Linked DNA regions of Arthrobacter crystallopoietes. Each later gene encodes a partner of the first gene's protein in a complex. Links are inferred from orthologs where the notes say so. Each region holds a gene or a part of one and is shown on either strand. Other genes may lie near its edges.

Region 1 (8,002 bases):
TCCGTCGCAGAACACTGCCGTCAGTTTCGAGGTAGCCGATCTGGAAGCAGAGATGAAGGATCTTGAAGGCCGTGGCATCAAATTCGAAGACTACGACCTGCCAGGTCTGAAGACCATCAACCACATCGCAACCAGCGACAATCTCCGCTGCGCATGGTTTGCGGATCCGGAAGGCAACGTTCTCTGCCTCCACCAGCCCGTCTGAGAGGAGTCCAGCCAGCACGCACCACTCGGACCAGCCGGAGCCGGTCAACGGAAGTTAAGACAGAAAACCCCCGCTGCGTAAACAGCGGGGGTTTTCCTGGTCTCATTCCGGTGCAGCTGCACCGGGCCGATTACCCAAGAACCAAGTAATTACTTGATGATCTTGGTAACGCGACCGGATCCAACGGTGCGGCCACCCTCACGGATAGCGAAGCCGAGGCCCTCTTCCATAGCGATCGGCTGGATGAGCTCAACGGTCATCTCAGTGTTGTCGCCAGGCATAACCATTTCCGTGCCTTCCGGCAGGGTGATAACGCCGGTTACGTCCGTGGTACGGAAGTAGAACTGCGGGCGGTAGTTCGAGTAGAACGGGTTGTGGCGTCCGCCTTCATCCTTGGACAGGATGTAGACGTTGGCCTCGAAGTCGGTGTGCGGAGTGATGGAACCCGGCTTCACAACAACCTGGCCGCGCTCTACGTCTTCGCGCTTGATACCGCGGAGCAGCAGACCACAGTTCTCGCCGGCCCATGCCTCGTCGAGCTGCTTGTGGAACATCTCGATACCGGTGACCGTGGTCTTCTGGATCGGACGGATACCGACGATCTCGACCTCGGAGTTGATGGCGAGGGTACCACGCTCGGCGCGGCCGGTTACAACCGTACCGCGGCCGGTGATGGTGAAGACGTCCTCGATCGGCATCAGGAACGGCTTGTCCTTGTCGCGGACCGGGTCCGGAACGTTTTCGTCAACGGCTTCCATCAGGTCCTCAACGGACTTGACCCACTGCGGGTCGCCTTCCAGCGCCTTCAGGCCGGAAACGCGCACGACGGGAGCGTTGTCGCCGTCGAACTCCTGCGAGCTGAGCAGTTCGCGAACTTCCATTTCGACGAGGTCGAGGAGCTCTTCGTCTTCAACCATGTCGGACTTGTTCAGCGCGACCAGCAGGTAGGGAACACCAACCTGGCGGGCCAGCAGAACGTGCTCGCGGGTCTGAGCCATCGGGCCATCGGTAGCGGCAACCACGAGGATTGCGCCGTCCATCTGAGCTGCACCAGTGATCATGTTCTTGATGTAGTCAGCGTGACCGGGAGCGTCTACGTGTGCGTAGTGGCGCTTCTCGGTCTGGTATTCGATGTGCGAGATGTTGATGGTGATACCGCGCTGGCGCTCTTCCGGGGCAGAGTCGATAGCTGCGAAGTCACGCTGCTCGTTGAGATCGGGGTACTTGTCATGAAGCACCTTGGAAATAGCAGCGGTCAACGTGGTCTTACCGTGGTCAACGTGACCGATGGTGCCAATGTTGACGTGCGGCTTAGTCCGCTCGAACTTTGCCTTCGCCACGGGTTCCTCCTAGAACGTTTTGAGAAGAATTGCTCTTCGGTAACGCTTTTCGTTACCGAAACCTGAACAAGTCTACTTCGGGCTTTTGTATTTGGTGAAATTACAGATTTCTTCAGGTACCGGCAACTTGCCGTTACCCTCGGCCTGCGGTGCAGTGGACCGCCCACCGGAGTGACCGGCCCACTGCGTTTGGTGTTGCCCCGGCGGACCGGGACGCTACCGGAACTTACTCGCCGCGCGTCTTCTGGATGATCTCGTCGGCAACTGCCTTCGGGACCTCAGAGTAGCTCTCGAACTGCATCGAGTACACAGCACGGCCCTGCGTCTTGGAACGCAGGTCGCCGATGTAGCCGAACATCTCGGACAGCGGCACGTTGGCGCGGACAACCTTCACACCCGAGGCATCTTCCATGGACTGGATCATGCCACGGCGGGAGTTCAGGTCACCGATGACGTCGCCCATGTATTCCTCAGGGGTACGTACTTCAACAGCCATCAGCGGTTCGAGCAGGACCGGGTTGGCGCGCTTGACGCCTTCCTTCAGCACCTGGGAACCGGCGATCTTGAACGCCATTTCCGAAGAGTCGACGTCGTGGTAGGCGCCGTCAAGCAGAGTGGCCTTCACGCCAACCAGCGGGTAGCCGGCCAGCACACCGAGCTGCAGGGCACTCTGGATACCTTGATCCACCGAGGGAATGTACTCGCGGGGGATACGGCCACCAGTGACCTTGTTCTCGAATTCGTAGAAGACGCCTTCGGAAGTATCCAGCGGCTCGAAGGCCACCTGGACCTTTGCGAACTGGCCGGATCCACCCGTCTGCTTCTTGTGGGTGTAGTCGACCTTGTCGACGGCCTTCTTGATCGTCTCGCGGTATGCCACCTGCGGCTTACCGACGTTGGCCTCGACCTTGAACTCGCGACGCATGCGGTCCACCAGGATGTCCAGGTGGAGCTCGCCCATGCCGCCGATTTCGGTCTGGCCGGTGTCTTCGTTCAGGCTGACGGTGAACGTCGGGTCCTCGGCGGAGAGCTTCTGGATAGCCGTGGACAGCTTCTCCTGGTCGCCCTTGGTCTTCGGCTCGATGGCCACGAAGATCACCGGCTCCGGGAAGGACATCGATTCGAGGACGATCGGGGCATCGGGAGCACACAGGGTGTCGCCGGTGGTGGTGTCCTTGAGGCCGATGACGGCGTAGATGTGGCCGGCATGCAGCTCGTCGACCGGCATTTCCTTGTTGGCGTGCATCTGGAACAGCTTGCCCAGGCGCTCCTTCTTGCCCTTGGTGGAGTTCAGCAACTGCTGACCCGCCACGGCCTTACCGGAGTAGACGCGGATGAAGTTCAGCTGCCCGAAGAACGGGTGGGCGGCGATCTTGAACGCAAGTGCGGAGAACGGCTCGTCCTCGCTCGGCTTGCGCGTCAGTTCCTTTTCTTCGTTCTGCGGGTCGTGGCCGATCATCGACGCAACGTCCAGCGGGGAAGGCAGGTAATCGATGACAGCGTCCAGCATCGGCTGCACGCCGCGGTTCTTGAACGCGGAGCCACAGAAGACCGGGTAGATCTCCGAGTTGACAACCATCTTGCGGATGCCGGCCTTGAGCTCCTCGATGGTGGGCTCTTCGCCCTCGAGGAACTTGTTCATCAGTTCATCGGAAGATTCTGCAACATCCTCGACCAGCTTGGCGCGGTATTCCTCGGCCTTGGCCTGCAGCTCCGCCGGGATCGGGCCGGTCTCGTAGGCAGCACCCATGGTGACGTCACCCTTGGAGTCGCCCGGCCAGGTCAGGGCCTTCATGGTCAGCAGGTCCACGACACCGACGAAGTCGCTCTCGGAGCCGATCGGCAGCTGCATAACCAGCGGCTTGGCACCCAGGCGGTTGATGATGGTGTCAACGGTGTAGTAGAAGTCCGCACCGAGCTTGTCCATCTTGTTGACGAAGCAGATACGCGGAACTTCGTACTTGTCGGCCTGGCGCCACACAGTCTCGGACTGCGGCTCCACGCCTTCCTTGCCGTCGAAGACTGCAACGGCGCCGTCGAGAACGCGCAGGGAGCGCTCGACCTCAACCGTGAAGTCCACGTGGCCCGGGGTGTCGATGATGTTGATCTGGTTCTGGTCCCAGAAGCAGGTCACCGCGGCAGAGGTGATGGTGATGCCGCGTTCCTTTTCCTGCTCCATCCAGTCGGTCGTCGAAGCACCGTCGTGCGTTTCGCCGATCTTGTGGCTCACACCCGTGTAGAACAGGATGCGCTCCGTAGTGGTGGTCTTGCCGGCATCGATGTGGGCCATGATGCCGATATTGCGGACCTTATTAAGGTCGGTAAGCACGTCGAGTGCCACAGTTTCTCCCTTTTTAGGTGAGCCCCAACCAACGACGGCGGTGGGCAGCTGAGCCAGCCAGCCGCCGTCGTGGGTAGAGGTTTTTTACCAGCGGTAGTGAGCGAAGGCCTTGTTGGACTCGGCCATCTTGTGGGTGTCTTCGCGACGCTTCACAGCGGCACCCAGACCGTTCGAGGCGTCCAGAATCTCGTTCATGAGACGCTCGGTCATGGTCTTCTCGCGGCGGGCCTTGGAGTAGCCAACCAGCCAGCGCAGTGCCAGAGCCGTGGCGCGGCCCGGCTTGACCTCAACGGGAACCTGGTACGTGGCGCCACCGACACGGCGGGAGCGGACCTCGAGGGTAGGCCGGACATTGTCCATGGCCTTCTTCAGAGCGGCAACGGGATCGCCACCGGTCTTGGTCTGGACACCTTCAAGGGCACCGTAAACGATGCGCTCTGCAGTGGACTTCTTGCCGTCGACCAGAACCTTGTTGATCAGCTGGGTAACCAGCGGGGAACCGTGGACGGGATCTACAACTAGCGGCCGCTTGGGGGCCGGACCCTTGCGGGGCATATTACTTCTTCTCCATCTTCGCGCCGTAGCGGCTACGAGCCTGCTTGCGGTTCTTCACGCCCTGGGTGTCGAGTGCACCACGGACGATCTTGTAACGGACACCCGGCAGGTCCTTAACACGGCCGCCGCGAACGAGCACGATGGAGTGTTCCTGCAGGTTGTGGCCTACACCGGGGATGTAGGCGGTAACTTCGATGCCACCGTTGAGGCGGACACGGGCTACCTTACGAAGAGCGGAGTTCGGCTTCTTCGGGGTGGTGGTGTAAACGCGGGTGCAGACGCCGCGCTTCATGGGGCTGCCCTTAAGCGCGGGCGCCTTGGTCTTATTGACCTTGGGTGAGCGGCCCTTGCGGACCAGCTGGTTAATCGTAGGCACTTACGTGATCTCCGTTTATCTAGGCTTTGCCCCGCCACTTTTGCGAGGCCAGGCACTTTCCAGTCGTCTCCACGCCTACTGCGGATTGAAACGACGGTAGGCATGCAAAGGTGTGGCATTCACCGCGCAAGAACCCCGCGGACCGGAAACAGGCTCCATCCCCAAATTCCCAACCTGCGGAAACTTCGGAACGGCCTTCATCCACTGCCACACAAAACAATCGGGTAATAGTCTATCAGAGATTAACGAAGCTTCTGACAGCAGGCTCACTGCGCCTCTTCCATGGCTGCCAGCAGCTTTTCCTCGAGCCTCGGCGCCAGCGTCTTCATGTAAGTCCTGGTGATGTGGTTCTTGTCCGCGTAGAGCAGCACGTTGCCGATGACGGCGGGACAGGAATCCTCCCCGCAGAAGGCGTCCGAAAGGTCCAGCACCCGTGCCCGGGGTGCCAGTTCCGCGGCTTCCCGCGTGAGGTCCTGGCCGTCGAACGCTTCGCTGCGCGGCTGGTTGCACTCCTGCGGTTGCTCGTAGGACTGCGCCACGCAGTCCGGGGCAATGGCTCCTGCGCGCGGCCGGGGAGTGTCGATCAGTGGATAGACCCCGATTCCGGCGTCGGCCAGCGCGTTCCAGTTCTCGGCAAAGCCGGCAGCTCCCGGGCGGTGTCCGGTGCCGGAATCCACAAAGTTTACGTTGGCGTAGTAGGAGGTCACGACGGCATCCACGTCTCCCCTGTCGATGATCCGGTTCAGGGTTTCGCGGTTCGGCTCGGTGCACTGCAGGTCCTCGTCCCGTTCGGCCACCCGCATTTCCGTGGTGAAGGGGCACGAGTTGTGCAGGTACGTCACCAGCTGCCAGTCCTGTTTCTCGGCAATCGGCTCCAGCGCGGCAAACCATTGCGCAGCGTGCGAGTCCCCGACCAATGCCACGGTCTTCTCCGCATCTTCGTCCCCGAATTCGCATTCCTTCGTATCCGGATCCGATGCCAGCGAGGCACAGTCGCCGACGTCGAAATTATCTTCCTTCGCCAGGCTGGGGTCCGGCACGATCACATCGGACTCAGCGGCAAACGCCCGGTCCGCGGCGGGTGACATTGCCTCTGCTCCGAAGTCTTCGGGAGGTGCGGCCAGCAGGGCCGATGTCTGGACTGCGCGTTCCGCCAGGATCCGCTCCTGTTGGTTGCCCGGGACGAAGGCCAGTGTGCCCACCAGCGCGGTGGCCGCGGCTCCCGCGGCCAGCGGGCGCCAGGCCTGGGAATTGAGCCAACCGAACCGGCGTACCGGGGTTTCCACGTAGTAGTAACACAGCGCTGCCAAACCGAAGGACGCTGCCAGGAGCGCTAGGCTGGCCACCGGCCCGGGCTCGATGCCTGCCACCGTCTTGTAGAAGACGATCAGCGGCCAGTGCCACAAGTAGAGGGAGTAGGAGATGTTGCCTGTCCACTGCACGGGCTTCAGGTCCACCAGCCGGTGCAGCGACAGCTCTCCGCTGGTGCGGCCGGCGGCGATAATCGCCATGGTGCCCAGGACCGGGAGCAGTGCCGCAGTGCCGGGGAAGGGCGTCGAACCGTCCAGCAGGAAGGCCGCTGCCAGGATCATGGCCAGGCCTGCGGCGGCAAGGAGGCTGCGCAGATGGGGCAGGCGGTCCGTGTAGGTCAAGGCGAGTGCCAGCAGCCCGCCAAGCCCGAGTTCCCAGATCCGGGTAGGCGTAATGAAGTAGGCAGCCGGACTGCCGCCTGCGGTGTACCAGATCCCGAATACCAGCGAGGCCGCGGTGACCAGTGCGAAGAGCAGGCCCACGCAGCGGGTGACCGAGTAACTCGCACGGCGCAATTGCCCGCCGGCCTGCAGCCGCGCGTTGGACCTGCGGACCAGGTAGGCCGCCAGCAGGACCAGCAGCGGCCAGAACACATAAAACTGCTCCTCCACAGCAAGCGACCAGAAGTGCTGCAGGGCAGTGGCGGATTCCGTGGCGGCGAGGTAGTCCACCGAGTTGGAGGCCAAGGCCCAGTTCTGCACGTAGAAGGTGGAGGCCAGCGCCTGGATGCCGATCTGCGGCCACTGCGTCATCGGAGCGATCATCAGCGTGACCACCAGGACAACGACGACGGTGAGCAGCGCTGCTGGCAGGATGCGCCGGATGCGTGCGCCCCAGAAATGGCGCAACGAGACGGTCCCCGTCCGGGCCACCTCGCGCAGCATGTGTCCGGTGATCAGGAAACCGGAAATGACGAAGAAAACGTCGACGCCGACAAACCCACCGGGCAGCCACCGCGGCTCGAGGTGGTAGACCACCACCATCAGGACTGCCAACGCCCGCAAGGCCTGGATTTCGGGCAGGAACTTGCGCACTTTTCCTTCCGCCTGTTTGGTCTCCATGGCTGCTAAGTCAGTCATGCCCAGGTAAACAAACGGTGCACTCGACATGAACGCGGCATAATCCTGCCGCGATTCACTCCGCTTTGGCGGCCGCGAGCTCCTCCCCCAGCCGGTCGACGAGGGTCAGCATGTAGGTCCGGGTGACGTGGTTGAAGTCCCGGTAAAGCATGACGTTGCCGATCACCATCGGGCAGGAATCCGCGCCGCAGAACTTGTCCGAGAGGTCGACCACCCGGGCCCGCGGCGCCAGGGCGGCTGCCTCACGGGTGATGTCCTTGCCGTCGAAGCCCTCGGACCGCGGCTGGCTGCAGCGCTCGGGCTCGCCATAGTGCAGGTCCACGCAGTCCCGCGGATCCGCTCCCGGCCGCGGTGCCGGGGTGTCCACGATCGGGTAGACATCGATGCCGGCGTCGGCCAGCGTGTTCCAGTACCCGGCCATGCCCACTACTCCAGGGCGGTGGCCGGTGTCCGTGTCCTCGAAGACCGAGGAAGAGAAATAGGACGTGATCACCGCGTCCACATCGCCCCTGTCGACCAGCCGTTCCAGGGTCCGTGCGTTGGGTTCGGTGCAGACGGATTTACCCTCGGCCTCGAGCACCCGCCGCTCCGGCGTGAACGGGCACGAGTTGTGGATGTAGGTGACCAGATTCCAGCCACGCTCCTTGGCCAGGACGTCCAGTGCGGGCACCCACTGCCCCGCGTGGGAGTCTCCCACCAGCGCAACGGTGGGTCCACCCTCGTTCTTGCGATAGTCGTATTCGCACTCCGGCGTCTCGGCATCGCGCTGCTGCGCCACGCAGTCGCCGAAGTCGA
Region 2 (8,030 bases), 650 kb from region 1 along the record:
GTGCCCCGCGCCGGGTGGGGGAGCGTGAAGCGTACGACGACGATCCCCACCTTGCGTACGACGGCCCGCCGGAGCCGGTGGGCCAGGTGCGCGCAAGGCTCGTATCAGCGCATGGCTGGGCGGATTTGCGCGGGCCGACGGCCTGCGAAGTGATCACCGAAGGCGAGCGGTCCGCCGTCGTCGCCAAATTGGGGCCGGACCCGCTGCAGCCGGAGGCCCGCACGGACGAGTTTGTCCAGCGGCTGACATCCAAAGGCTCCGCGGTGGGCACGTTGTTGATGAGCCAGGATGTCATCGCCGGTGTCGGCAACATCTACCGGGCGGAGACGTTGTTCCGCCGCGGGCTGAATCCCTGGCGCCCGGGCAAAAGCCTGTCATCGGAGGAAGCGGCGCTGCTGTGGGAGGACATTGCCCTGGTAATGCACGACGGTGTCCGGGACGGGCGGATCATCACGACGCGTGCCGAACACCGTGATGGCAGCGGGCGGCCGGTGTGGCCGGACAACGCGCACTATGTCTATCAGCGCCAGGGGCTCGGCTGCCGCGTCTGCGGCGCTGACGTCGTGCTGGCAGAGATGGGAAACCGCAAGCTCTACTGGTGTCCCAGCTGCCAGCAGGCCTGAACGGAGCGCCGTGCCCGCCGATTTGCGAAACAGGTCTGTGGTCATGCTAGAGTTTCAACGTCCTGGGGATGTAGCTCAATGGTAGAGCCTCAGTCTTCCAAACTGATTACGCGGGTTCGATTCCCGTCATCCCCTCTGCGATGAGACGGGCCGGCAGCGGTCCGTCTTTTTCGTTAAGGCGGCAGTCCTTTGCCGCCGCCGATTGTGCACGGAGTCTGCTTAGGCCGTAGACTTGCCGTGCACTACGGGGCGTAGCGTAGTGGCTAGCGCGCCTGCTTTGGGAGCAGGAGATCGCAGGTTCGAGTCCTGTCGCCCCGACTCTGTATTCTTGGTGCAGACCCAACCCCTATAGCTATCAGGAGTTCTAACGCTGTGAAGAGCGCTGTCGAAAACCTCACCCCCACCCGGGTCAAGCTCAATGTTGAGGTTCCTTTTGAGGAACTCAAGCCCAGCATTGACGAGGCCTACAAGACAATCGGCTCCCAGATCCAGGTGCCTGGCTTCCGCAAGGGCAAGGTTCCCTCCAAGCTCATCGACCAGCGGGTTGGACGCGGTTACGTCATCGAGACGGCCATCAACGAGGGCCTGAACGGTTTCTACCAGAATGCTGTGCAGGAGAGCGGTATCCGCCCCCTGAGCCGCCCCGAGGTTGAGATCACCGAGGTCCCGGACCCGGCTGCCACCGAAGGCCAGCTGTCCTTCCACGTCGAGGTGGACATCCGCCCCGAAATCGAACTGCCGGAGTACTCCGGACTCGAGGTCACCGTGGAAGCTGCCGAAGCCAGCGACGCCGACGTCGAAAAGGCCCTGGACGACCTGCGCGGCCGCTTCGGCACGCTGAAGTCTGTTGACCGTCCCGCTGCTCAGGATGACTTCATCACCATGGACCTCACCGCGAAGGTGAACGGCGAAGAGGTTGACTCCGCAGCGGACCTGTCCTACCAGGTTGGCGCCGGAACCATGCTCGAGGGCCTGGACGAAGCCGTCACCGGCCTGAGCGCCGACGAGGACGCTACCTTCATGACCACGCTGGCCGGTGGCGAGCATGCCGGTGAAGAAGCCGAAGTCAAGGTTGTCATCAAGGCCGTCAAGGAGCGCGAGCTGCCGGAGGCAAACGATGACTTTGCCCAGTTGGCCAGCGAATTCGACACCATTGCCGAGCTGAAGGAAGACCTGGCGAAGCAGGCCGCCGACAGCAAGGTCATGGAGCAGGGCGTTGAAGCGCGCGACAAGGTGCTGGACAAGCTGGTGGAACTCGTTGAGGTTCCCGTGCCCGATTCCGTGATTGAAGAGCAGCTCGAGCAGCACTTCCGCCCGGAGAACAGCGACGGCAGCGAAGAGCACGACACCGACGAGCACCGCGCCGAGGTCCGCCAGAACACTGAGCGTGCCTTCCAGAACGAAATCATCCTCGACGCCGTGGCGGACAAGGAAGAGGTCGGCGTCAGCCAGGCAGAGCTGATCGACTACATCGTTTCCTCCGCCGGCCAGTACGGCATGGATCCGAACCAGTTCGCACAGCTCATCGACCAGAGCGGCCAGGTGCCGATGATGGTTTCCGAGGTCCGCCGCCGCAAGGCGCTGGCCAAGGTGCTGGAGTTGGCCAAGGTAACGGACACCAACGGTGCCGAGGTGGACCTCAGCGACTTCGTCCGCCCCGCCGGTGAAGAAGAGCCGAACGTTGAGGACATGATCCAGGCTGCGCAAGCAGAAGCCGCTCAGGCGGAGGAAGCTCCGGCAGAGGGCACCTCGGAGGAGAGCGCGGACGACAGCGCTGCCGAGTCCAAGGCCTAAACAGCAGAGTTTCACGGCGGCCGCCTGCCCTTCACGGGGTGGGCGGCTGCCGCGTTTAACCACCTGCCTGCAACGTCCCGGCGCTCTGATGCGCCGTCAGCGAACAGCCCGTAAATAAGGCAGAAACGGGCACTGATCCGCGTTAGTGTCCAAGAAGGAAAAAGAACCTGGGGACTGCACCGGCCACCGGTGCAGCCTGTGGGGACAAGCGAGAGGTATTTCAGAATGTCCAGTGAATCAACCACTCCGAAGATGGCCACCGTCGACCCGGCCACCCGGGAAGACTACATCTACAATCGCCTGCTGAAGGAACGCATTATCTGGCTTGGCTCGGAAGTGCGGGACGAGAACGCCAATGCCATCTGTTCCCAGCTGCTGCTGCTTTCGGCCGAGGATCCTGACAAGGACATCTACCTCTACATCAACTCGCCCGGCGGTTCGGTGACGGCAGGCATGGCCATCTATGACACCATCCAGTTCATTCCGAATGATGTCGTCACGGTCGCCACCGGCTTGGCAGCTTCCATGGGCCAGTTCCTGCTGTCCTCGGGAACCAAGGGCAAGCGCTACGCCACTCCGCACGCGCGCATCCTGATGCACCAGCCCTCCGGCGGTATCGGCGGTACTGCGTCCGACATCAAGATCCAGGCCGAGCTGATTCTGCACATGAAGCGCGTTATGGCTGAGCTGACCGCAGAGCAGACCGGCCAGACTGTGGAGCAGATCCTCAAGGATAATGACCGCGACAAGTGGTTTACCGCTGAGGAAGGCCTCGAGTACGGCTTCTTCGACAAGATTTCGGCCCACGCCGGCGGCGTTACCGGCGGCGGCGGAACTTCACAGGATTCATGATCGCAGGTTCTGCGATACGTCCCTACGATCATTAGAAGCAGGAGAATCACGATGAACCACAATTTTGCTGCCGCTGCCGGCGGCCACGCAGCCAACCTTCCGACCAGCCGCTATGTGCTGCCGCAGTTCGAGGAGCGCACGCCTTACGGCTTCAAGCGCCAGGACCCCTACACCAAGCTCTTTGAGGACCGGATCATTTTCCTCGGCGTGCAGGTGGACGACGCCTCGGCGGACGACATCATGGCACAGTTGCTGGTCCTGGAATCCACGGATCCGGACCGCGACATCACGCTGTACATCAACTCGCCGGGTGGTTCCTTCACCGCAATGACGGCTATCTACGACACGATGCAGTACATTCGTCCCGAGATCCAGACTGTCTGCCTCGGACAAGCGGCCAGCGCTGCCGCCGTATTGCTGGCGGCGGGTACCCCGGGCAAGCGACTGGCGTTGCCGAACGCACGCGTGCTGATCCACCAGCCGGCACTCGGGGGCGGTGAGCGTGGGCAAGCTTCTGACCTGGAGATCCAGGCAGCCGAGGTCATGCGTATGCGCACTTGGCTCGAAGACACTCTGGCGCTGCATAGCGGCAGGACTTCGGAGCAGGTCAACGTCGACATCGAGCGAGACAAGATCCTGACGGCGGAAGATGCGTTGTCTTACGGACTGATCGACCAGGTCCTCGATTCTCGTAAGATCCACAAGCCGGCCATCAACAAGGCCTAATGATTGTGTACTGGCAGCGTCATTGCTGATCCACTCAGCCCGTGGTGCTTAACATGGCACCACGGGCTCTGTGGTTACTGAAACTGTCAGCCAAGTGATTTAGAGTGGAAGCTAGTCAGCCGCCTTCATTCGTCTGAGCATGGGAGCTCCAGGTGCCGCTCCCGGGCGTTGACCGATTCCAGTAGGACCAAGTAAGGGGACTGAATATGGCTCGCATTGGTGAGAGCGCTGACCTGCTCAAGTGCTCCTTCTGCGGCAAAAGCCAGAAGCAAGTCCGGAAGCTGATCGCTGGCCCCGGCGTCTATATCTGTGACGAATGCATTGAGCTCTGCAACGAGATCATCGAAGAAGAGCTGTCCGAGGTTTCGGACCTCGGTTCCTTTGAGCTGCCCAAGCCGCGTGAAATATTCGACTTCCTGCAGGAATATGTCATCGGACAGGAACCGGCCAAGCGGGCACTGGCTGTTGCCGTCTACAACCACTACAAGCGCATCCAATCGGGGCACGCACCCAAGAGCTCAGCGAACCTCGCTGACACCAGTCCGCTGGACGATGTTGAGGTCGGCAAGTCCAACATTCTGCTGATCGGCCCCACCGGTTGCGGCAAGACCTATCTGGCCCAAACCCTGGCACGCCGGCTCAACGTTCCCTTTGCCGTCGCGGATGCAACGGCCTTGACCGAGGCCGGCTACGTCGGCGAAGACGTCGAGAACATTCTGCTCAAGCTCATCCAGGCCGCCGACTATGACGTCAAGAAGGCCGAGCAGGGCATCATCTACATTGATGAGATCGACAAGATCTCGCGCAAGAGCGAGAACCCATCCATCACCCGCGACGTTTCCGGTGAAGGGGTCCAGCAGGCACTGCTGAAAATTCTCGAGGGGACCGTAGCCTCCGTTCCGCCGCAGGGCGGCCGGAAGCACCCGCATCAGGAATTCATCCAGATCGACACCACAAATGTGCTCTTCATCGTGGCCGGCGCCTTCGCCGGGCTGGAGGAAATCATCGGTTCACGCGCCGGACGCAAGGGCATCGGGTTCGGTGCCCCACTGAGCGACGCCAGCAAGGACGCCGACAGTTACGGCGAAGTCATGCCGGAAGACTTGCTGAAATTCGGCTTGATCCCTGAATTTATCGGCCGCCTGCCGGTGATCACTACGGTGTCGAACCTTGACCGCACCGCGCTGATCCAGATCCTCACCGAACCCAAGAACGCACTCATCAAGCAGTACCAGAAAATGTTCCAACTGGACGGTGTCGAGCTCTCCTTCGAATCGGAGGCTCTGGATGCCGTGGCCCAGCTCGCGCTCGAACGGGGGACAGGTGCCCGCGGACTGCGGGCCATTGTCGAGGAAGCTCTGCAACCTGTGATGTTCGACCTGCCCAGCCGCGAAGACATCGCTTCCGTGGTGATTACCGCCGATGTGGTGAACGGCAAGGGGGAGCCTTCGCTGATTTCCCATGACGTGGTTGCCAAGCGACGTAACAAGTCCGCCTGACCGGAACGGGCGCCGCACAATCCAGAAAGACGACCAGGTAGAGGACGGAATATGGCCCGCATTGGTGGAAACGGCGACCTGCTCAAATGCTCTTTCTGCGCCAAAAGCCAGAAACAGGTCCGAAAGCTGGTCGCGGGCCACGGGGTCTACATCTGTGACGAATGTATCGGGCTGTGCAACGAGATGCTCGTGGAAGAATTTTCGGTAGCGTCCGAGCCTGACGGCTTCGAACTGCCCAAACCGCGGGAGATCTTCGAGTCCCTGCAGGAATACGTCATTGGGCAAGAGCCTGCGAAGCGCGCCCTGGCTGTTGCGGTCTACAACCACTACAAACGTACCCAGCCGGCTCCGGTATCCGAAGCTTCTCCTGATTCCGCCGACGCCGGTCCGCTGGCCGACGTCGAGGTCGGCAAATCCAATATCCTGCTGGTCGGTCCGACGGGCTGCGGCAAGACTTTTCTCGCGCAGACCCTGGCACGCCGGCTCAACGTTCCGTTCGCCATAGCGGATGCGACGGCCCTGACCGAGGCCGGCTACGTGGGCGAAGACGTCGAGAACATTCTGCTCAAGCTTCTGCAGGCCGCTGACTATGATGTCAAGAAGGCCGAGCAGGGGATCATCTACATAGACGAGATCGACAAGATCTCGCGCAAGAGCGAGAACCCATCCATCACCCGCGACGTTTCCGGTGAAGGTGTCCAGCAGGCACTGCTGAAAATCCTCGAGGGAACCGTAGCCTCCGTTCCACCGCAGGGCGGCAAGAAGCAGTCGCAGCAGGAAGCCATCCAGCTTGATACGACCAACGTGCTCTTCATCGTGGCCGGCGCCTTCGCCGGACTAGAGGAAATCGTTGACAGCAGGTCCGGAGGCAAGGGAGTCGGCTTTGGCGCGGTGCTGCGCGAGGTTTCGAAGGACGTGGACAGCCGCGGGCAGGTCATGCCGGAGGACTTGCTGAAGTTCGGACTGATACCGGAATTCATCGGACGCCTGCCGGTGATTACCACGGTATCGAAACTGGACCGCCCGGCGCTTATCCAGATCCTGACAGAGCCGAAGAACGCACTGATCAAGCAGTACCAGAAGATGTTCCAACTCGACGGTGTGGAGCTTTCGTTCGAGCCGGAGGCCCTCGAAACGGTTGCGGATCTCGCCCTCGAGCGGGGGACCGGCGCCCGCGGACTGCGTGCCATTGTGGAAGAAGCGCTGCAGCCGGTGATGTTCGAGATACCGAGCCGGCAGGATATCGCTTCCGTGGTCATAACCGGCGACGTCATCAAGGGTAAAGGCAATCCCATCCTGATCCCGCAGGACGTTGCTGCCCTGCGCCGGAACAAATCCGCCTGATTCCCGGTTGCGCATTTCAGTACCACAAGTGTTTCCACAATAAGGAGTTCTGAGTATGTCCGATAACAACTCACCATCGACCGTTGATTTCTGGTTCGATCCCGCATGCCCGTTCGCATGGATCACCTCACGCTGGATGCTGGAGGTTGAAAAGGTCCGTGAGGTTAAAGTGGACTGGCACGTCATGAGCCTGGCAGTACTGAACGATGGCCGGGATGAGTTGCCGGACAATTACAAGGAATTCCTGAAGACCGCCTGGGGCCCGGTCCGCGTCATCATTGCCGCCCGGGAACTGCACGGTGCCGACTTCGTCAAGCGGCTGTACGACGCCATGGGAACCCGTATCCACAACGAAGGCAACAAGGACATCGAGGCCGTCATCACGGCGTCGCTGGCGGAAGCAGGCCTTCCGGCAGACCTGGCTGGATTCGCCACCTCTGATGAATATGACGAGCAGTTGCGCGCCAGCCATGAGGAAGGCATCAGTCTGGTGGGCGATGAGGTCGGAACCCCGGTAGTTGCTTTCAACGGAACCGCCTTCTTTGGACCGGTACTGACACGGATTCCCCGTGGAGATACGGCCGGACGGATCTTCGATGGCGCCGTCGCGCTGGCGGAATTCCCGTACTTCTATGAGATCAAGCGCTCCCGCACGACCAGTCCCGAGTTCGACTAAAGCAGCGGCACGCTGGAGATTTAGCAGAAAAAAATTTCTCAACCTCTGGCGTGTCGGCTTGCGGGGGAGTATAAATGTTTATACGCATCCCCCAAAAGATGCGGGAACGAACACCAAAGATTCAGAGACAAGTTGAATGGACTCAGTTCCACCAACTGCCAGCCAGTGACAAGGCTTGGAAGACCTGAAGTTCTGCGGAGTTCGGGAGATTCTGAATGTCACTACATGAATCATCGAGTCGAAGCCCCACCAACGGCTAAACGCTGATGGGGCTTCCCCTCGTTAACGGCTGGTTACGCCGGCTCTTCAGCTGCTGCGAGTTCGACGCCGGAGACTGTTAATTCACCGTCCGCTTCCGTGAGCTTCAGCTCATTGGCGTTGCCTGCCGCCTTCAGATCGCCCAGACCGGCTTCCAGCTGCGCCACCTGCTGCGCGGATCCGCTGATCAAAGCAGTCACGACCTCGGTACGCTGCTTGACCTTGGCCTCGGACTTTGCCTTCCGGATGCCGCCGAGG

The links.
Region 2: the proteins of rpsG (region 1) and tig are in contact, whole or in part, in a crystal structure (PDB 3GTY), measured with the Thermotoga maritima proteins. The link is inferred for Arthrobacter crystallopoietes from one-to-one orthologs. Residues at the interface, in WP_004081843.1 of Thermotoga maritima: Lys34, Lys52, Lys55, Glu59, Arg62, Gln63, Glu66, Asn67, Lys69, Val71, Arg95, Ala109, Lys110, Lys111, Gly112, Arg113, Pro114, Glu117, Glu121, Ile124, Ala125, Tyr127, Asn128, Asn129, Thr130, Gly131, Lys135, Asp139, Arg142, Met143; in WP_004081061.1 of Thermotoga maritima: Glu122, Val124, Val129, Leu130, Tyr133, Glu188, Gly259, Ile262, Tyr263, Glu266, Ser270, Glu273, Gln274, Glu277, Arg308, Gln311, Ile312, Ser315, Tyr316, Glu325, Arg329, Arg336, Leu363, Phe366, Trp367, Arg373, Leu377, Arg381, Leu384, Glu387.

The regions. Positions count from the first base shown.
Region 1 is NZ_CP072014.1:4,129,328-4,137,329, forward strand. Bases 2,707-5,519 are described here. They hold rpsG (30S ribosomal protein S7), read right to left. Parts: upstream 4,442-5,519; coding sequence 3,971-4,441; downstream 2,707-3,970. Other genes in these bases: fusA (elongation factor G), read right to left, coding at 2,707-3,886; rpsL (30S ribosomal protein S12), read right to left, coding at 4,443-4,817; J5251_RS19015 (acyltransferase family protein), read right to left, coding at 5,084-5,519. Also shown: J5251_RS18990 (VOC family protein), read left to right, coding at 1-205; tuf (elongation factor Tu), read right to left, coding at 355-1,545; more of fusA, read right to left, coding at 1,772-2,706; more of J5251_RS19015, read right to left, coding at 5,520-7,207; J5251_RS19020 (acyltransferase family protein), read right to left, coding at 7,263-8,002.
Region 2 is NZ_CP072014.1:3,475,113-3,483,142, reverse strand. The notes cover bases 366-3,206. They hold tig (trigger factor), read left to right. Parts: upstream 366-995; coding sequence 996-2,417; downstream 2,418-3,206. Other genes in these bases: J5251_RS15905 (ATP-dependent Clp protease proteolytic subunit), read left to right, coding at 2,670-3,206; J5251_RS15925 (Fpg/Nei family DNA glycosylase), read left to right, coding at 366-623. Also shown: more of J5251_RS15925, read left to right, coding at 1-365; more of J5251_RS15905, read left to right, coding at 3,207-3,269; J5251_RS15900 (ATP-dependent Clp protease proteolytic subunit), read left to right, coding at 3,321-3,995; ATP-dependent Clp protease ATP-binding subunit ClpX, read left to right, coding at 4,202-5,494; ATP-dependent Clp protease ATP-binding subunit ClpX, read left to right, coding at 5,546-6,838; J5251_RS15885 (DsbA family protein), read left to right, coding at 6,894-7,514; valS (valine--tRNA ligase), read right to left, coding at 7,808-8,030. UniProt on the Bacillus subtilis protein: Involved in protein export. Acts as a chaperone by maintaining the newly synthesized protein in an open conformation. Functions as a peptidyl-prolyl cis-trans isomerase.